Regions from separate parts of the Colwellia sp. MT41 genome, predicted to be linked through region 2. Evidence: predicted binding sites of a transcription regulator. Region 2 holds the regulator's gene; each other region holds the start of a gene.
What was found. Region 2 encodes FNR, which switches genes on or off when oxygen is low (the NO sensors DNR and NnrR bind a similar motif). Its sites were predicted from a motif close to TTGATCTAGATCAA; they were not measured.
Positions count from the first base shown of each region.

Region 1 (7,072 bases), 1.8 Mb from region 2:
TGGCATGGCACTGGCATTTTTTAACCATTTTTTTACTCTATAAGGTCCGGCATTATAAGATGCTGTAGCAAGTAGCTGATTACCCTTGTTTTTATCAAGTAATTTACGTAAATACCTTGTCCCTAGTTGGATATTATTCTCCGCATTGTATAGGTATTGTCGACTGACACGACCGCGTTTCAGTTGCTTGGCGGTATTAGGCATTAATTGCATCAAACCCTTCGCCCCTACCGATGAATGAGCATCGGTCATAAACGAACTTTCACGTCGAGTTATAGCAAAAGCCCAAGCAGGATTTATTTCCTGCTGTTGTGCATGTTGGGTAATTTTCTTATCAAATGCTTTTGGGAAACGTAACTCGACATCATCTAAATAGCCAACCTGAGCTAAGGTAAAAATAGCGCGATCAAACCAGCCATTTTCATTGGCTAATTTTGCCGCCACGAGTTTTTCCCGATAATTGAGTTGGCTAAGCCAATAGCGCCATTCTCTACGCGCTTCAACATAGCGTCCCAAGTAGTAAAACTCAAATGCCCGCTTCCCAGCGGGGTGCAACAATACACCTTTTTTTTCCTGGTTAGTTATTGCTAAAGGACTATGTTGTAAACTGACTGGTGTTTCTAAATAACTCGCTGCCAGAAAGCCATAGTAATGGCGTTTAGTTGCTAACTCACTCATGACATCTTGACCTCGTTCAAGTTTATCAGTAGCGATCAGTGCCCTAGCATACCAATACTGCCACTGTAACTCGGTTTTATATTTCCCCGGCATTTTGGCTAACGCTTGCAGTACTAAGTGCCAATTTTGTTGCTTCAACACCTCGATTAACTGCCATTGCATGATACTAGCATCTATATTTACTGGATCTACTTTATCCAACCAAGCCCCTGCTTGTACGTGATTTTTACTGGCTAAAGCCACAGCAAACTTCTCTGCTATCTGTTGGTTTTGTCTGCTTGAAAAGGTGAAAGCTAGCTGCGCCTTTTTATAACTCGCCAACGCTTTATCGGCATCACGCCATACCAACCGCTTAATGCCATAAGTATAAATTTGACTCTCTTTTAGCGATTTTTTAATAAATTCATCTTGCCGTACTACGGTTGCAGGGTCACGCCTTACTTGATGCCATAACCGGCCCAAGTATTGCTGTTCTTTAGCAAGAAATCTTGTTAAATAAGGGATTAGTGTCTGTTGACCACCCTCTGCCGCCAAGACAATACGTTGCCAAACTAGTTCATTCGTTCTATAGCCCGCTTGTTGCCACTGGTCAATTAGCGGATCACAGGCTTTATCTAACGACTTACCCACTAACCATAATTTTGTCACTTGCGGTAACACCACGCTTGCTGGCATACCTGCTGTTAATGAGAATTTCAGCTTTTGACAGGTCAACGCCGTATTACTAGATTTTTTATAAAATTCGAGAAATAGTGTGCCTTTATTTTTTTTTGCTAAGTACTTTAACCACGCCTTTCTCAGTGGCCAATCTAATGGTGAGTGCCGATATTTTTCTAAAAAAACCGAAATTTCACCTGCCGATGATAACTGCATCGTTGCCATTAAACGACCTTGCTCTAAATAGGGCTGTAATGGGTAGTAATACAGTTGGTTATAGAGACTTTTATACTGCTCAGAATAGCTTATTGCTAATAGTTTCTCAGCCTTTAAAAATTTTTTTTGCTGGTCGATATCTGTCATTATCTGCAAACTTTCATTGGCTTTTGACAGATTTATTGAGGCAAAGATACAAACTGACCATAATATAAATTTAAGTATGTTTTTCACTGGTACCTCGACGTAGCTATATAGATTTAGACTGAAATTGTGCATCGTTTGTCTAACTAATTACAATAGTTTGAGTATAGCTGAAGCTGTTTTTTTAAAGCTAAAATTGCTTTATTTCTTATGTTGAATTGTTTTAATAGGGTATAATTATTATTTAACTCACTCTGTAAATACCCGTTTATGCTTACTACTATTTTTCAACAAACAGATCATATGCTTGACGCTATAGGATTGCGCTGTCCCGAGCCCGTGATGATGGTTCGTATGAATATTCGAAAAATCGCCAGCGGTGAGACCTTATTAATTAAATGTGATGACCCTTCTACCGCTAGAGATATTCCAAGCTTTTGTCGCTTTATGGAGCATGAGCTTCTGGCTAAGCAAACAGAAAAACTACCCTATCTGTATGTGATAAAAAAAAGTTAACCCTGACGCAGTGTTTTTCTTAGCTAGTTGTAAGTAACCTGAACTCTGGATAAGCAGCACTTGCTCAATATTCCCCTTTATCTGATTATCAGCGTTAAAACGTCGATAAATAACTCGTTATTCATAAACGTTATGCCTTGATAATCGAATAAATTGAAACATTGATAACCTATATCGCGACTGATTTTGTAAATGTTATTCTTAATAATCGTAAATTGTTGTTTTTACTAAACCATCAAGCACTCATTATCCAGAGTTCAGGTTAAGTAAGTATTTCTGTGTGGAACTATCATGCTTTTATGTTGCCTTATAGCTGGTAGGTATTTACATAAGGAGCAAGACATAATGCTAAAAGCTAGCAATAATAAACTCATTGCAATTTTACTAAGTAATAAAAAACTGCTTATTTTTATTTTACTAATGTCGGTATTTCGTAGTGCTGTTGCTGACTGGTATTCAGTACCTAGCGGTTCAATGCAGCCCACCATTAAAGTAGGTGATCGCATAGTGGTAAACAAAATGGCCTATGATTTACGCTTGCCCTTTACCGATATAATATTACTTGCCCTTAATACACCACAACGTGGAGAAATTGTAGTCTTCGAATCTAAACCGGCTGATCTTCGATTAATTAAACGAATTGTGGGTTTACCTGGTGATGTCGTCGCGATGAACAATGAAGTTATTGAAATAAACGGTTTAGCCTTATCTTATAGCCCTTCAAGTAAAAGTACCTGGTCAGCAGATTCCGCGAGTGTAACGGTAACAATAGAAAAATTAGCGAATATTAAACATCAGATAAACATTGATAACACAGCAAGTAATAGGCTTAGCAATTTTGGCCCGATAACGGTACCTGCGGGTCATTATCTCGTGTTAGGTGACAATCGCCGCCATAGTGCCGATTCTCGTGTTTATGGCTTTGTGCCACATCAAGAGTTGCGAGGCAAGGCAACAGCCATCGCATTTTCTGTAGATTATAATAATTTTTATCTTCCCCGCGCTAAACGATTTTTCAAAGATATTTATGGTATCTAACTAATAGAAAAAACCGAACGGGTGTTGGCAAGGCCTATTTTATGGTAATAGCTATGCCGCTATTTTCAACACCCTGCTCTATTCGGTGAATTTATTTATCAACTTCATGATACTCATTAAAGCTTCTATAAAAATAGTTGTCATTCATTTATAAGTGCTGTATTTCATCGGTTAAATGTGGGAATTCGCGGTGTAAGTTATGTTTCTCTACTGTCATTCTCCTCTCCTAGCTGATTTTCTTGCATGTTAAAGCAGCGGTGTTGTAGTTAGGTGTTGGTAATATAGTAAGGCTATTGATTTTACAGTGAGTGTTGGTGGTGTGATAAAAGCGAGCGTCACAAGCATGACGGTATATGGATATACCCTTACTAGACAGTGCAGGAGCACACTGTCCTGATGCTTGTGTAGAGCCCCATGGCTGACGAATCCCCATAACTTTTTAATCTTAGTTGGGTTTAATTCCCCAGCGCTTACGGTGAAAAAAGATGAGATAAACTAACTAAAGATACCCTCTCTTTTCGCAGAAAATTTCGCCTAAGCGAAACCCTTGGGCCGGGAGACTCATTAAAAAAAGCATAAAAATAGTTAAATAAGGTTAGGTGTACCCATGAATATCGGCGATCATTAAATTCTCTAAAACCCAATTGACGTCAATATTCATGAATACATCCACTATGTTACACACCTTTTTCAAAATGTCTTCTTTTAATGCTATTAATGATAAACGGAGGATCAAAGCTGTTTTAGATTGTACTGACTCACTTGCAATGGATGAAACGCTTACCCTTACAGGTTTAGGCAGAGGTATCATCAATACTAAAGCAAAAGTTAAAAACTCCATTAAACGTGTCTGTCGGCTATTAGGCAATGAAAATTTACACCAAGAGCGGATAGGTGTTTATGCTGCGATTGCTAAAGTCAGCCTCAAGAATATCAAATATCCTTTGATTATTATTGATTGGTCACCTGTAAATAGGCTAGATAAACAAATATTGCGCGCGGTGATCCCTATAGGGGGCAGAGCATTTACTCTTTATGAAGAAGTTTATCCAGAAAAACAACTTGGCACGGTTACCGCTCATAAAGATTTTTTGAATAAATTAGCGTTAGTTCTTCCTAAAAATATAACCCCAATAATTTCAACCGATGCTGGTTATAGGGTTCCGTGGTTTAAAGAAGTAGAAGCACAAGGATGGTTTTGGCTTGGCCGTTTACGAGGTAGAGTAGTCTTCAAGTTGAAGAGCAATGGCAGAGTGTTTATGAATTATTTTCACAAGTAAAAGTCAATGAAAAAAAGCACTTAGGGACATGTTTGTTGGGAAAGACGCAAAAGCACACTTGCACAGCCGTCCTTTATAAAAAAGCCTCCAAAGGAAGGAGTACGAAAACATTAGACGGTAAAAAAAGTAGAAGAAGCGTAAGCTTAGAGTATGCTAAAGGCGGTAGAGAGCCTTGGTTGTTAGTGAGCAACATGCCTGAATTAGAGTGGCCTGCAGAGCGGATTGTCAACTTATACAATCAACGAATGCAGATAGAAGAAGGCTTTAGAGATACAAAAAATGAACGTTACGGCCTAGCACTAAATTTTTGCCGAAGTTCAAGTTTAGAACGAGTAAATATTTTACTCATGATAGCAATGCTTACCCAATTTTCATTGATATTGGTAGGAAAAATGGCTTACATAAAAGGCTACTATAAAGACTTCCAAGCTAACACGGTTAAATCTAGACGAGTACTATCTTATTTTCGATTGGGAAAGGAGTTAATCAGACGAGAACAATATCAGTTTAATGTTGCTGACATTGCTCTAGCACTAGGAGGGTTAAAGGCATGCGCGGATGCACAATTCAGATAAAGAAATGGGGATCCCTCAGCCATGGATGGGTTTATGCGTATCGCTTGTTTACTCGCCCACACTAAACAACAACAACAACAACAACAGAGCCTAAAGTGCACAGTTAATACATTTGCTTGTATAAGGTAACGCCGATAAACGGTCTGGGTTTATCAATTCATCACACTCCTCACAATGTCCGTATAATCCTTCGGCTATTCGTTGTAATGCCGATTTAACTAAGGTTAATTCTAACTTTGCTTCGTGATGTATTTCATCAAGTACACCATCATTTTCTGTCTCCGTAGCTTGCTCAGAAAAATCCTGTGATCTGCCTTTATGAAAGTCAGCTTCTATGGCGGCAATGCGCTTGGTTAGCTGTGTTTGTTTATTTTTCAATAATATTGTGATTTCTTTGCTTGGCATAAACAGCTCCTTATGACTCGGTATCTCTTTATATTAGCTCTTACATTCACCTTACGCCTATTTGTACTGTTATTATTGCTCTAGCTCAAATTTCAGCCATAAAAAAAGGCCATGTTACCATGACCTTTGATCGCTATTTTGTCGCTGAGTTTATTACTGCAGCACTGATATATCCGCTATGGCAAAGAAACTATTTCTAATTTCATTCAGCAAGGTTAACCGGTTAATTTTAACTGCTTCATCATCACTCATCACCATAACACTATCAAAGAAAGTATCTATAGGTGTTTTAAGCTGTGCTAATTCAGTCAGTGCGGCTTGGTAATTTTTATCAGCCATCAAGGGAGCTACTTTCAAGCTTATTTCTTGATAGATATTTGCTAAATCGTTTTCCGCTTGTTCTGTTGCTAAATCTTTGTTAAAGGCTTGATATAGCTCACCATCAAATTTAGCCAGTATATTACCAACACGCTTATTTGCGGCAGCAAGTGTCGCTGCTTCCGGCAATTTACCAAAGAAGGTAACGGCTTTAATACGCTTTTCAAAATCAAGTGGTGCGCTGGGCTTTTTAGCCAATACCGCTTGGATAACATCAACCCTAATACCCTGTTCTTGATAGAAGGCACGAAATCGGCCCATAATAAATTCAAGAACATCACTAGCGGTATTGTTATTAACTAATTTATCGCCAAATAACTCGATACTTTTGTTAATTAACACGGCAAGGTCTAAATCGAGCTGTTTTTCAATGATGATACGAATACTACCAATGGCGGCTCTTCGTAGCGCAAAGGGGTCTTTATCGCCCTTAGGAGCCTGATTAATACCAAAGATACCGACTAAAGTATCAATTTTATCACTGATAGCGACTGCACAGCCAATATTGGCTTCAGGTAGACTATCACCAGCAAAACGTGGCCGGTATTGATCTTCCAGTGCTTGGGCAATATTTTCATTTTCACCATCATGCAATGCATAGTACTTACCCATAGTGCCTTGCACTTGTGGAAACTCTAGTACCATTTCTGTCATCAAGTCGGTTTTACTCAGTAAGCCAGCACGGTACGCATCTTGTGCATTCTCGTTTAACTGTTCGGCAATGAACTGAGATAAAGTAGCGATTCGCTCAGACTTTGCTTTCAGTGTACCCAGTTGCTTTTGAAATAATACTGATTCAAGGCTGGCTAGTCTTGATGCTAAAGTCTGTTTTTTATCTGTTTTAAAGAAAAATTCAGCGTCAGCCAAACGTGGGCGAATCACCTTCTCATTACCAAAAATAACGGTATTTGGATCTTTAGATTCGATATTGGCAACAAAAATAAATTTGTTAACCAATCGGCCTTGATGATCGGTTACCGGAAAATACTTCTGATGATCTTTCATCGAGTATATTAATGGCTCAGCCGGAACATTTAAGAATTTTTCATCGAAGGTACCTACTAAGGTTACCGGCCACTCAACCAATGCCGTGACTTCGTTTAGTAACTCTTCATCAATTAGAGCGACAGCGTCAATATCTTTAGCGACTTGTTTTATTTGCGCAACAATTTTACTTTGTCTTAC
Region 1 is NZ_CP013145.1:7,981-15,052, reverse strand. Features, by position in the region: gene CMT41_RS00060 (lytic transglycosylase domain-containing protein) at 1-1,785, opposite strand, end outside; gene tusA (sulfurtransferase TusA) at 1,966-2,211, shown strand; gene lepB (signal peptidase I) at 2,557-3,249, shown strand; gene CMT41_RS18855 (hypothetical protein) at 3,909-4,529, shown strand; partial or broken gene CMT41_RS19295 (transposase) at 4,541-5,104, shown strand; gene CMT41_RS00035 (TraR/DksA family transcriptional regulator) at 5,195-5,509, opposite strand; gene glyS (glycine--tRNA ligase subunit beta) at 5,663-7,072, opposite strand, start outside.
Region 1: CMT41_RS00035 (TraR/DksA family transcriptional regulator) is a predicted target of FNR. The motif match lies at 5,585-5,598, and genes of this name have one in related genera.

Region 2 (7,072 bases):
ATAAAAAGATTATTGCCGCTTTTTACTTAATTGATAAAGTTCGTGATGAAGCCTTTGCCACCATATCTAGCTTAAACAAAGACAACAAAACTTTATTGTTATCGGGTGATGGCCAAGTAGCATGTGACAATTTAGCGAAAATACTCCCCCTTAATACAGTCTTGGGCGGCTTAAGTGCCCAAGATAAAATGCAGCAAATTAAATATGCCCAAGAGCAAGGTTTTAACGTCGCTATGATTGGGGATGGTGTTAACGATTCACCGGTATTTGGCGCGGCTCATATATCTATTGCCATGGGCTGTGGTGCAGATATTACTAAAAGTGGCGCAGATGTGATATTGCTTAATAACAAACTAAGCAGTATCAATACCTTGATAGAAGTGTCTCGCCGAACGCGTCGAATAATCTTCCAAAATTACTTATGGGCCTTTGGTTATAATGCTATGGTATTACCCTTAGCTGTGGCCGGTTATATAACACCTTATATGGCAGTAATTGGCATGTCGGCCAGCTCGATTCTAGTGATTAGTAATTCATTACGTATACTTAAACAGTAAATTAAACGGTAAATTAACAATGAGCATTATGTATATTTTAATCCCAGTCGCCGTTATGTTAACCGCTTTAGCGATTTACCTATTTTTCTGGGCAGTGAAGGCTGAACAATTTGACGACCTTGAGAAACAAGGCATGAGTATTCTTTTTGATGAAAAACAACAGCCAAAAAGTAATAAAGAAAGGCCAGAGGATGAAATAGCCAGCAGTGCCAGAGCACAGAAAAGTCTCAAATAACTAATGAGTTTAGATCTGTTTTCCGCTTTTATCATCGGTTTACTCGGCTCTGGTCACTGCTTGGCTATGTGTGGTGGCATTACCACTATGCTGACCTCGGCTATCAAACCGACTCACTTAGCAAGGGCTAAAAACACTAGCCCAGGCGATATACCTGTTACGGTAAACCTTGCACCGTCCAACTGCTCCCCAGCAACATCTCGTTTGAATTTAGTCTTTTTCTACCATATCGGACGTATTGCCAGTTATTGTTTAATTGGCGCGATTGTCGGTTTTACTGGCTCAATTGCCGCTAAGAATATTGGCGTACCTATTGCTGGCTTGCGTTTACTTGCCGCTGTCTTCCTTATTTTATTGGGTTTATATATCGGACAATGGCTTTTATGGCTTAACCGCATTGAATCACTGGGTAAAGGTTTGTGGGGGTTTATATCGCCACTTGCCAAACATGTGATCCCTGTTGATAATAGTAAAAAAGCACTGGGCTTAGGCGCTTTATGGGGCTGGTTACCTTGTGGCTTAGTCTATTCGACCCTAACGTGGGCACTCGCTAGCGGTAGTAGCCTAACAGGCGCAGCAATTATGCTTTTTTTCGGTTTAGGCACTTTACCGGCCTTAGTAGCATTATCACTGGGGATCGGTAGCATAAAAAAACTACTAGTCAACCACATTTTTAGGAAAATCATGGCAATTTCACTTATTGGCTATGGCTGCTATAGTTTTATTGTTGCATATCAACTTATGTTCTAATAACATAGACTTGCCTTATTTTAGTGTAACTAGTTAGATCACAGAGTAATAACATGCCCAATATAAATTGTCCTTCGACACAACATATCAATTGTCAAAACTGTAGTATTAGTGAGCTATGTTTACCCTTTTCTCTCAATGATAAAGAACTTGATACCCTTGACGGAATTATTGACCGTAAACGTCCGGTTCATAAAGGCGATAAAATTTTTCATGATGGTCAAAAATTTAATGCCTTATATGCCATACGTTCAGGTACATTCAAAACGTTTACCGTTAATAAACAAGGCGAAGAGCAAATTACTGGCTTTCATTTAGCGGGTGATTTACTTGGCTTTGATGCCATCGCTGAAGATTCTCACCCAAGTTTTGCCCAAGCGCTAGAAACCTCAATGGTCTGTGAAATTCCATATACTCAGTTAGATGTATTATCTGATACTATGCCTAAGCTGAAAAAACAGGTGTTACGTTTGATGAGTAACGAAATTAAAACTGATCAGCAAATGCTTACCCTGCTTAATAGAAAAAATGCCGAACAACGTGTCGCCACCTTCATCGTCAGCTTAAGTGAGCGCTACCATGCCCGTGGCCTATCAGCGACAGAGTTTCGTTTGACCATGACCCGTAGTGACATTGGCAATTATATTGGTTTAACCGTGGAAACGGTTAGCCGCTTATTTAATCGCTTCCATAAAAGTGCTTTAATTAAAGTCGATGGTAAATTAATTACCATCTTAGATACCGACAAACTCTGTGAGACAGCCGCGCTCTAACCCCCCTCAACTAGTTTCTTGCTCTTGGTTTTATATATTCCTAAAGATAATAAAACCAAAGAAAATTAAACTTGATTTAAAACAAGCATTAATTTGTCAACTTTGCTATAAATAAGCTAACGTTGCTGAACTTACCCTTTATTTTGCCAGAGGTTGCCATGGACATGTATCAAAATATCCTTGTTGTGATTGATCCGACAACAGAAGAACAAAAAGCACTTAAAAGAGCCATAGACCTTGCTGAAAGAATTCACACGGCTCGCCCTGATCAGCAAATAAATATTACCGCTTTTTTTAGTATTTTTGATTTTTCTTATGAGATGACCACTATTTTATCCAGTGTCGACCGAGATAACATGCGCCAAATGGTTATTAAAGAAAGACAAGTATGGCTAGATGACATTATCTTAGCAACAAATTGCAAAATGAAGATTACCAGCCAAGTGGTTTGGCATAACCGACCTTTTGAAGCCATTATCAAGCAAGTTATTGCACATAATTATGATTTAGTGATTAAAGGCACACACCAACATGATAAGTTCAAATCGGTGGTATTCACCCCAACCGATTGGCATATATTGAGAAAATGTCCTTGCCCAGTGTTACTCGTTAAAGAGCACGAGTGGCCTCTACAAGGCAATATATTAGCGGCGGTTAATGTTGGTAGTGATGAAACTGAACACTTATCTTTAAATAATACCATAACCACACAAGCAAAAAATCTTGCCCAGTTAATTACCGCCAATGTGCACTTAGTGAACTCCTACCCTGGTACCCCAGTCAATATTGCTATTGAAATCCCAGAGTTTGATGCCAGTGAATACAACAGTACCATGCAAGCACACCATCAAGAAGCGATGAGACAGCACGCAAATAGCTTTGACATTCCCTTGGCTAACACTTATGTTGAAGAAGGTTTGCCCGAAAGCGTTATTGAGCAAGTAGCGTTAAAAATTGATGCTGAATTAGTTATCTTAGGCACTGTTGGTCGTACTGGCATCTCTGCCGCGCTGATTGGTAATACGGCCGAGCATGTTATCGACCAGTTAAACTGTGATGTACTGGCCCTCAAACCTGATGGTTATGTGTCACCACTGGCTGATTAAACGGCCCCCGCAAACGAAAAACTTAAATAAACGGCAAAACTACCTCAGTGTTGCCGTTTTGTCTTTTAAATATTGTTAATGCCGCTAGTTATAAGTGAATAAGCTGCGCTTGTTTAAGGCGACTTAAGTTAAGGTGAAATAAGTTATCTGCTTGTGACATGGAGATAGCCTCAAAGTGCACACTATCACCTTGGCGTAATTGCGAAAGCTTGGCACAATCGGATGAAATAACTGCACCAATTTTAGGATAGCCGCCAATAGTTTGTCTGTCATTCAGTAACACTATGGGCTGACCATCTGCCGGTATTTGCACGGCGCCATAACAAATGCCTTCCGATAATATACCATTAATATCTGCCTTTATCGCTCGCCCTTGCAAACGATAACCCATACGGTCCCAGTGTTTACTCACTTGATAGTCATTAGCAAAGAACAGCCTTTTCTCTATCGCGGAGAAGTGTTGCTGCTGATAACTGAGTACCGTGTGTAATAGCACCTCATTGGCATAGTGGGGTTGTCGAGACTCAGGTAGCATTAAGTGTTTTCGCAGATAACCTCCTCTCGACACAACATGGCAAGGTAATACCTCATTAACGGCGATTTTAGCCCCCTTTAAGCCGCCGACCGACTCTCGACAAACGGTGGCTGTGCTACCAAAACTGGCTTTAATGACAAAGCCACCCGCTACCGCTAAATAGCAACGTACACCAACAGACGCAAACCCCAAGCAAACACTATCACCGGCTTTAACAAGGAAGCTTTGCCAAAGTGTTTTTGCGCGGCCGTTGACGGTTAGCGGCATGGGTGCACCGGTAACCGCAATAATACAATCGACTTGTGCTATTAACTGTAAACCACCTAAACTAATTTCAATAACGGTCGCATTAAGTGCATTACCACATAAGCTATTGGCCCAATAAAAAGCTAAGGAGTCTGCCGGGCCGCCGTTGGTTAGTCCTAAATTAAAGGCGCCAAAACGGCCTGCATCTTGAACTAAGCTCAACACCCCGGCATTAGTGACTAAAAAACCTAACGGGTTAATAGCCGCTTTAGTTAGTACTTTACTCATAAGGCTATAACCTTCATCCCCGTACTCACCTGCCCTCGTTTAAGCTTATTTAAGTGGCTATTGATTACCGTCCCAAACATCAAGATAATTTCCCGCCTTGGTTAAGATACAGCTGTCTATCAATGGCGATAAACTTTACCCTATCGCCTACTGCGAGTGGCATTATCGGCTTTGCTTGCGGATTAAACATATCAACAGGACATAAACCTATAATATTCCAACCACCGGGAGATTGGGCTGGATAAACCGCTGTTTGTCTATCCGCAATAGCGACCGCGCCTTTGGGTACTTTTAATCTTGGTGTCGTTAGCCTTGGCATAGCAATACGCTCATCAACTTCACCTAAATAAGCAAAACCTGGGGCAAAACCTATGGCATAAACACGATACTCTTGCCCTTGATGTAAAGCGATAACTTGCTCGACACTCAGCTTGGCGTGTTTAGCAATGCGCACTAAATCCATGCCTGATTCGAGCGAATAATAACAAGGTAGCTCAATTAACCTGCCCAGCTTACTGTTGGCTAGGTTACATTGCTTTAATAGTTCTTGCAGCTGGTTACGTAAATGGTGATGGTCAATTTTAACTAAATCGAATACCACTAAAATAGAGGCATATGAAGGGATAAGATCAACAATCACTGCTGATAGATGTTGCCGAATAAGCTGCTCTGCTTGCTGAACTTTACGGTTGATTTCAGCAGAAACAACAAGCGAATTCTGCTCACGGGGTGAGAAATAAAGTATCAGAGCATTTTCACCGGCAACGTCGAGGTGAATAGTATCGTTAATTTTCATCGGCGGTAAGTATCATTAGTCTTAACTACCATGATATCAGCTCAGTAAAGCTTTAATGTCGCTAATGGCTTGCACCCCGGCAAGGTTATCTCCATGCACACATAAGCTATCGACGTTCAGTGCAAGTACCTTACCTGATACAGTAGTGATTGTGCCCTGTTCAACTAGTTGCTTAACTTGCGCCAACATGGCAGCTTTATTTAACACGGCACCCGCATGGCTGCGTGCTAGTAACTTGCCTTCATCGTCATAACAGCGGTCGGCAAAGGCTTCTGCGTATACTGAGATGCCAAACGTATTAGCTTGTGTTTTAAACGCCGCCAACTCGGGCGTAGCTTGTAACATCAGAGTGAGTTGCTGTGGATATTGACTTAAGGCCATTAAAATAGCGGTAAATACTGCCGGCTTTTCCATCATATCGTTATAAAGCGCACCATGTGGTTTTACATAATCTATCGACAGTCCTTGTGCCCTTGCCATACCGTCTAATGCCGCTACTTGATAGTGGATTAGGGCAATAATTTCCTCGGTTGAGCAAACCATAGCACGTCGGCCAAAACCTACTAAATCAGGGTAGCTAGGATGTGCACCGACACTCACTTGCTGTTGTTTTGCTAAGGCCAATGTTTTTTGCATTACTAACGGGTCGCCGCCATGAAAACCGCAGGCAATATTTGCTTGGTCAATATGGGGCATGACTTCATCATCGAGTCCCATGGTCCAAGCTCCAAAACTCTCCCCTAAATCACAGTTTAATTTCATCTTCATCAACATTTACACCTACTAAGATAATTTATCTTAACCAACTAATCTAATCGAACTTATTGTTATAAAAGATTATATACCTAAAGCAAGTGGTTAAAATAGTAACTTATTAATAGTGTTCATTTCAAAATAAAAAAGCCGACCAGTGAACACACTTGTCGGCTTTAATTGTCCGGTATCAATAAGTTAACTAGCTAGGCTATACTTTAACCCCTAACTCACGTAGACGTTCGAGTAAATAACTGGCTTGGGTATGTTGCTCAGATAAAACCACTTCACTACGTGGATGCAAAAATAAAGGTAGAGAAATACGAGATTTATCGCTGCCTTTACCGCTAGGGTTGATCACGCGATGGCTGGTTGATGGAAAATAACCACCCGATGCTTCTTGTAACATATCACCAATATTAATGATTAGATTGCCAAAATCAGACGGTACATCCATCCATTCGCCATCTTGACCTTGTACTTGCAAACCTGGCTCGTTGGCAGCGGGTAATATAGTCAATAAGTTAATATCTTCATGGGCTGCGGCTCTAACCGCACCCGCTTCCTCATCACCGGTAAGCGGTGGATAATGCAATATTCGCAATAAGGTATTAGGGGTATCTTTAATCATATGCGATAACGCTTCAGCATACTTATCGGCAACATCAGCTGGACTGTGCTCTTCTACCCAGTCCAATAACTCAGCTGCCAGCTGTGATGTTAATCGATAATATTCAAGAATTTCATCTTTAAGTTGTGTCGGAATACGACCCCAAGGATAAACATGGAAATATTCTTTAATATCTTTTTTACTATGACCTTTAGCCGTTTCAGATATCTCAGCAGAAAAATAACCATCTTGTTTTTCTGGGTCAAAAACAAACGAATGCTTCTCTTCGCTTAAGAAAAACGCCTGCCAGTTTTTATAAATTGATGCCACTAAGCTTTGTTTTATTGGATGATTGATAAGTACAGCAAAACCAGTTTCGTGTAAGCTTTTAACAAATTTTTCAGCCGCGTCTTTTGCTGTGTA
Region 2 is NZ_CP013145.1:2,548,986-2,556,057, forward strand. Features, by position in the region: gene CMT41_RS10875 (heavy metal translocating P-type ATPase) at 1-557, shown strand, start outside; gene ccoS (cbb3-type cytochrome oxidase assembly protein CcoS) at 586-792, shown strand; gene CMT41_RS10885 (sulfite exporter TauE/SafE family protein) at 796-1,542, shown strand; gene fnr (fumarate/nitrate reduction transcriptional regulator Fnr) at 1,596-2,315, shown strand; gene uspE (universal stress protein UspE) at 2,474-3,421, shown strand; gene CMT41_RS10900 (biotin-dependent carboxyltransferase family protein) at 3,510-4,490, opposite strand; gene pxpB (5-oxoprolinase subunit PxpB) at 4,570-5,286, opposite strand; gene CMT41_RS10910 (5-oxoprolinase subunit PxpA) at 5,323-6,048, opposite strand; gene CMT41_RS10915 (isopenicillin N synthase family dioxygenase) at 6,251-7,072, opposite strand, start outside.

Region 3 (7,072 bases), 1.5 Mb from region 2:
ATACTGTTTTGCTAATACCACAAATTGGCCTGAATATGAGGCTATCCAAGCCGATATTTTTGATCATCTTTTTGCCATTGCACCACAGTTTGATTTACGTATTTTCCAGCACCCAAGTGGTTATGATTGGCAAAAAAACGCATAAAAATAATTCATACAATAGAGTGAAAGATGAAATCAATAGAAGAGCAATTAGCACGATATAAAAGCGTGCATTTAAATCAAAAAAATATTAACACCCATTTTATTGGTGTACCTTTAATTGTGTTGGCAGTCACCTTGATGCTGGATACCATTCGCTTTGAAATAAGTATCAATGATATCTTGAGTATGCCGTTCACCCTACACCTTACTTTAGCTATGGTGATTTTTGCGGTAATAGCAATTTACTATCTGGCTTTACACCGTTTTTTAGCCTTGGGCATGTTGCTGTATATTTTAGTTAACTTAGCTATCGCGCAATTATTTAGTGGCGTTGAGGGGGTATTTTATATTGCCATTGGCTTGTTTGTTGTTGGTTGGCTTATTCAATTTTTGGGTCATCATTATGAAAAAGCGAAACCGGCTTTTATGGATGACTTGAGCCAGATTGTTATTGGACCATTATTTTTAATGGCTGAAGTGTATTTTATGCTTGGTTTAGAGCCAGTATTAAAAGCAAATATTACTTCATTAGCGATTGAAAAGCGTAAAGCCTTAGCAAAAGCGCGCTAAGTAACGTCCGTTAAACTAGCTATCAAAAATGATATGGCTATAAACTTTATAGCCATAAACCTTACCGCTGTCTAATCACCCCTTCTTGCATGGTTGAAGCGACTAACTCACCCTGACGGTTATATATCTGTCCTCGAACCAGTCCTCGGCCATTACTCGCTGACGGACTGTCCATACAATAAAGTAACCAATCATCGAAGCGAAATGGACGATGGAACCACATAGCGTGATCTATGGTGGCTATTTGGAAGTTTGGCTGCCAATGACTTGCCCCATGAGGCAATAGCGCAGTCGGTAAAAAGTGAAAATCTGAGGTGTAAGCCAACATATAAGTATGTATGCCTCGATCATTCGGTAAATCACCGTTGGCTTTGATCCACATTTGGCTGGCCGAATTGGTTGGCTTTGGTTGTAACCAGTTATATTGTTGCACGGGACGAACATCGATAGGCTTTTCGGCTAAAAATTTTTCGCGCAGTGACTCAGGGATATACTGCTGATTCGCTTTTATATAATCGGTAAATGATGACAGTTCTTCAGGAGGGGTAACCTTTGGCATGGTATCTTGATGGTCAAAGCCCGTTTCAGTATGTTGAAAAGAGGCGGTCATATAAAAGATGGTTTTACCATTTTGTACCGCTTGCACACGACGGGTGCTAAAACTAGCGCCGTCACGAATGACTTCTACTTGATAAACAACCGGCATACTTGCATCGCCTGGGCGTAAAAAATATGAATGCAGCGAATGAACAAAGCGATTAGCGGCAATGGTCTCTTGAGCGGCAGAAAGGGCTTGACCCATTACTTGACCACCGAAGAGTGCCTTATAGCCTAAATCTTGACTTTGTCCGCGATAGATACCTTGCTCAATTACTTCTAATTTTAATAACGCCGATAATTCGTCTAGTACACGTGACATTTTTTTACCTTACATTTCAAAGGCTATTTGCCTAAATAGCAATTTATTTAAGGTATCTAGTGTAATCATTATTGATGTTACATGCAAAGTAGGTTAAGTTTTGTGCAAAATAATAATAATAATACAAATAACAGAATTTTAATTAAATCATAATTGGACTGGGAAGAGGTAATTATGGCTGTAGCAATGCGAAGAGAAAATTTGTTGGAACGTCGGCAAAACATGCCGAGTGATGCAGATGATCTCTGGGAAGAATTAACTCTGGCACAAAAATTTTCGGCCAGCAGCTTAACGCAATTTGGTTATCAACTTAACTTTATTAGAGATTTTCATGATAAGCATATTGCCGTGTTAAGCTGTAATGACAATATTGCGATTATCTCTAAAGGGGGAGAAATCAATACTCACCCTAATATCCAAATTCGTCATTAAGCTAGCGAGACAGAAAAAAGCGCCTATTGGCGCTTTTTTTGTGTCTTTTTTCTACTTTTTAAGGTTTTTCGGCGTTTAATAACGTAAAATAGTCGGCATTATTGGTAAATAAGTAATTGTATCTATGTCTCGTTCAAAAAAATCAAGAAAGCCAGGTAACGCACCGACTGCTAAACCTAAGTTAAGTAAGCAAGAATTATCTAAAGTTGAAAAACGGACTCGTAAAACTACGGGTAAACCGGCGGGCAATCGCCAAAAAGAAGCTGTGCAAGAAAAAACAAATAGCAATCAGCAAGTGACTAACACAGACTCTCGTTTAGGGAATAAAACCCCTATTGCTTTGGGAAAAATTGTCGCCAAAGCAGAAAAAACAAAACAAGTAAAAACACCACAAAAAAGCCAGAAGTCAGCAGGTATCGCTAGTATTCGTTATGTTGAAAATGTTGAAAATGTTGAAAATGCTGAGAGTGAACTCCCGGTTAACAATGAACTGTCTGCAGAGCAAGAACTTGATGCCATTGAGCAAGATGAAGCATTGCAAAGTATTTTAGCTAAGCAAGAAGATGATATTGCCTTAACTGAGCAAGAAGTTAATTACTACAATGACATGATGGCGCGTCATCAAGCTTTATCGACTGAATTAGGTCTTGATGAAGAAGATGATGAAGAAGTTAGCGATGAAGCTAACAACAGTGGTAGTGAAGAAGAGTTATGGGATAAGTTAGATAACCCTGACTTTTCCGATTTTAAAGAGAAAGAGTAGCCTGAATGAGTGATTTTTGGCTTTATGCTTTGTTGCTTGCTGTGATAATAGTCTTGGTTTTAGCATTTTATGCGGGCAAGCTATTAAAGCAAGTAGCACAGCAAAAGCAGCAACAAGCTCAAGCAAAAATAAAACAGCAACAAGCATTGAATAAACACGACAAGAAAGTTTTTGATAGTGTGTTATTAATTACTCGCGCTATGCAGCAAGAGCAATGTGAATTTGATGAAGGCTGCTGGCGCTTATCGGTACTGTTATCATCCTTAAAAACAGTGACTGAAGTAACGAGCAAGTTCCCCGGAATTTATACTCTATATGATGAAATTAAAGGCTTTGCCATACGTGATGCACGTAAAGCCTTAACAAAAAAAGAGCGCATGCGCGAAGACTATCAACGCATGAAGGCTTTAAATGAAATGCATGATAAAGTCGTCGCAGACTTAGATGTGCTGCATCAGTTCACCTCAGAGCAGCTCACTCGCTTAACTGCTTAGTTATCCCCTTTTTATATTTGCCGCCAATAGCGGCAATCTCTCGCTATTGCTCTTCTTATTAAGGCTATTATTGCGCTTGATCAATAACCCTATATCTCAACTGGCTATAATGTTTTCGTTAACTAAATAACAGAGTAAGAAAACATGCAAGTAAGTCAATTTTTAGATAATACGCTATTAAATAAATATAACACCAGTGGACCAAGATACACCTCTTACCCCACGGCGTTAGAGTTCCATGATGATTTTAACCATGACGATTTTATTGAAGCGATAGCAAATTCACCAAGCCGTGAATTGTCATTGTACGTACATATCCCTTTCTGTCATACACTTTGCTATTACTGTGGTTGTAATAAAGTGGTAACTCGCCATCGTGATAAAGCGGATACTTACCTGGAATATTTAGCGCAAGAAATAGCCTTACAAGCGCCATTATTTAAAGACTATAAAGTTAAACAGTTACATTGGGGTGGCGGTACACCAAGTTTTTTAACCCAGCCACAAATAACACAATTGGTCAGCTTGCTTAAAGAAAAGTTCGATTTTTCTGATGATTTAGAAATGAGTATTGAAATTGATCCTCGTGAAATCGAAATGGACTTAGCCGATCACTTATATGCTTTAGGTTTTAATCGCTTAAGCTTAGGTGTGCAAGATCTTGATTTAAAGGTACAACAAGCCATTAACCGCGTACAGTCAACTGAGTTTATTGGTGACTTTATTAAGCATGCTAAAGCGGTCGGCTTTAAATCTATTAATATCGATCTTATTTATGGCTTACCACATCAAACGCTAGTGAATTTTGAAAAAACCTTAGTGAAAGCACATCAATGGCATGTGGATCGTATTTCATTGTTTAGCTATGCCCATTTACCCAGTCGTTTTGCTGCGCAGCGTAAATTGCGTGATGAATGGCTACCTAATACGCAAGAAAAATTTGCCTTAATGAAGTTGGCTATTGAGAAACTCTGTGATTTTGGCTATGACTTTATTGGCATGGATCATTTTGCTAAGCCTAATGACGAGTTATCACTCGCGCAAAATGATGGAACTTTGCATCGTAACTTTCAAGGCTATACCACCAAGGGCGGCTGTGATCTATTAGGCTTAGGGGTGTCAGCAATTAGTGCCATTGGTAATAGCTTTAGCCAAAATATTAAAGATTTGAACGAATATTACCGAGCGATTACACAACACCAGCATGCACAAATTAAAGGTGTTAGCTTGTCGGAAGATGATATTTTACGCGGCGAAGTTATTGGTGAATTAATGTGTAACTTGTATCTAGATAAACAGGTAATTAATAAAAAATATAACATTAACTTTGATGAATACTTTGCGGAAGATTTACTGTTATTAAATAGCTTTATTGATGATGGTTTGCTCGAAAATAATAAAGATTTTATCAAAGTCGAGCAAAAAGCCCGTTTACTAATTCGTATTATTTGCATGAGCTTTGATGCTTATATGAAAAAACATATTAATCAACAGCGCTTCTCGCGGGTAATTTAATCTACTGGGTATACCTGCATAGACTTTGCGATTTGCTTGTTGAGGCTAACGTGTTGCAGGTAATTTACTAAAGATACTTATTGAAGGTAATGACCCCGAATGTTTAAGTTCGGGGCTTAGCACGGTAATTTTCTGCTTATTTAGGCGGGCAAGTTGAGTTAGCGAAATAAGCCCATATTCCTATCGGTAATGGCCTCTCGCCAACCTCCTAACCAGTGCGATTTCACCTCAATATTTTGATAAGGGCACTGCTCCTTAGCTTTGCCACCTAAGCCAGCTTGATAGCCATTAGCATGGGCTCTGCCAAATTTATCTCTTTTTTGTCTTTTCATCTACAACACCTCGTAATTATCTTATAAATTTATTGATAACAAATTTAGAAACCCTAATTAGCTAAAGGTTTCTAAATACTACAGAGTGGTCGATTTACTAACTTTGCCTTATATTTCGCATAAATTTTATTTAATCGACAGTTTATTTAAGAGGATTTTGGCAAGTGATGCAAGCGGAAAAAGCTAAATTACCAGCCTGAAAAAAAGACCGAAAGAGAAAGTTCTAATAGCTACTTTACTACCTTGAAAGATTGTTTGTTAAAACAACTGCTTAACAAATTGTCATGAGAATCGATATTACTTGAGATATTAAGTAGCCTGTTTTTTAGACAAAATTACTCTAAAGAAAATAGCATGGCAGGCTTTAATATTGGACAGTCTGATAGCAGGTTAATTGCTGAGGGACTTAGCTCACTTTGGCAAGGTTTAATTAAGCATTAACTTTTTAATAAAGGTTGCAGCATAGCTTCTAGCCCGTTGAGCTTTACTTCATACATTAAAGCTAACTGTTGCCCTAATTTCCCTTCGGGAAAACCCTTGCCATGGAACCAAACCAAATAAGGCTCCGGCAGTTGTAACAGCTTTCTGCCAGCATATTTTCCAAAGGGCATGGTTTGATTAATGGCATCAATCAGTGCTTGTTGGTCGTTTAGCAAAATACTTCCTTCTCTGGCGCGTGTCATATTAGTGACATATCTAAGTCACAAAAGCTTCATCGGCGCTCATTATACTGCTCCTATCTTAAAAGGTAACCGCGTTAATAAAATTAGGGAGGACAGATGTCAATTATTAGAAAGCGAAGTGCTGCTCACAAAGCGTACTTACCAGGTAATGTGCGTGATAATCAATATATTTTAGCTGAGTTTAGTTTGACCGATGAGTTAATACAGCAGTTTTCAGGAAAATACAGCGAGTTAAAACCACAGCCATACTCTGATTGTTATCAGCAATTATCGGCATTGTTTTTTGAATTGACCGATGAAATAGAGCTCGATAATTGTCAATTTATTGCCAACGATAAATTAGCGCGTGTTCGTTATAGCCAGGAATTACATCAATGGCAAACCAATCAGCAAATTATATTTTATTACAATCCCGAAAGTCACCACCTGAAAAAGTCATTCTTTGATGGTAGTAAAAGAGCAAAGAAAGTTTGCTTACTTTTTTTGGCTACGGGCAATGACATTCGAGTTAATGCCGCCAAATTCCATAGCCGAGTGAGTCAAGTGGTACAAAAATTCTGCGAAAAGATTCAGCTAGATAAAAGTGACATGCGTCTTAGAGATCATCAGCACCTTACCTATGATTTATTTGCTAAAAATAAGGGCTGTACCACAACACAAGTACATAAATTACGTGAAATTAAAAAACGTTATGCCAGTCAAGGTGTACAATTACCCGCTTACCACAGTGCCATGAGTTATGCCGTGGTCACCTTAAATATAACTAATAAACTATTGCAGCAGGTAGAAATTGATAGCAACTCACAAGATCCTTACAACCCTTTGTACACTTATTTAACTGACGTCTTTACTATGGCGGCAAAGCGCTATAACTTGAATAATGGTGCTATGATTGCTAATGGTTTAGTGCCAATTATTAGGTATAGTATTCATGAGATCGTTTCCCGTGTTGGCGAGTTACAAATGTTGGGCTACAACCCAGAGCAAAGCCCTTGTGGCATTATTAGTAAGTGGAATGCCAGGGAATTAACTGATAGCGTGCAATTCGTTTTTGTCGCGACCCCTGAGAATAATAGTGACTATGGTTTTGGTCGTTTTTTAAATCAAATCGAACAAGCGATGAAATTGATGGCGGTAGAGCTGGAAATAGAGCCGAGTAAAGACGAGTTGATGGTCAGATTTCATCAACATCTGGCTTATAATTTTTAATTGAGTTATTT
Region 3 is NZ_CP013145.1:4,069,294-4,076,365, reverse strand. Features, by position in the region: gene CMT41_RS17250 (mechanosensitive ion channel family protein) at 1-145, shown strand, start outside; gene CMT41_RS17245 (Mpo1 family 2-hydroxy fatty acid dioxygenase) at 172-714, shown strand; gene tesB (acyl-CoA thioesterase II) at 776-1,633, opposite strand; gene CMT41_RS17235 (hypothetical protein) at 1,808-2,065, shown strand; gene yihI (Der GTPase-activating protein YihI) at 2,190-2,828, shown strand; gene CMT41_RS17225 (DUF2489 domain-containing protein) at 2,834-3,322, shown strand; gene hemN (oxygen-independent coproporphyrinogen III oxidase) at 3,467-4,837, shown strand; gene rmf (ribosome modulation factor) at 4,996-5,169, opposite strand; gene CMT41_RS17210 (DUF3820 family protein) at 5,607-5,852, opposite strand; gene CMT41_RS17205 (DUF3083 family protein) at 5,949-7,061, shown strand.
Region 3: hemN (oxygen-independent coproporphyrinogen III oxidase) is a predicted target of FNR. The motif match lies at 3,393-3,406, and genes of this name have one in related genera.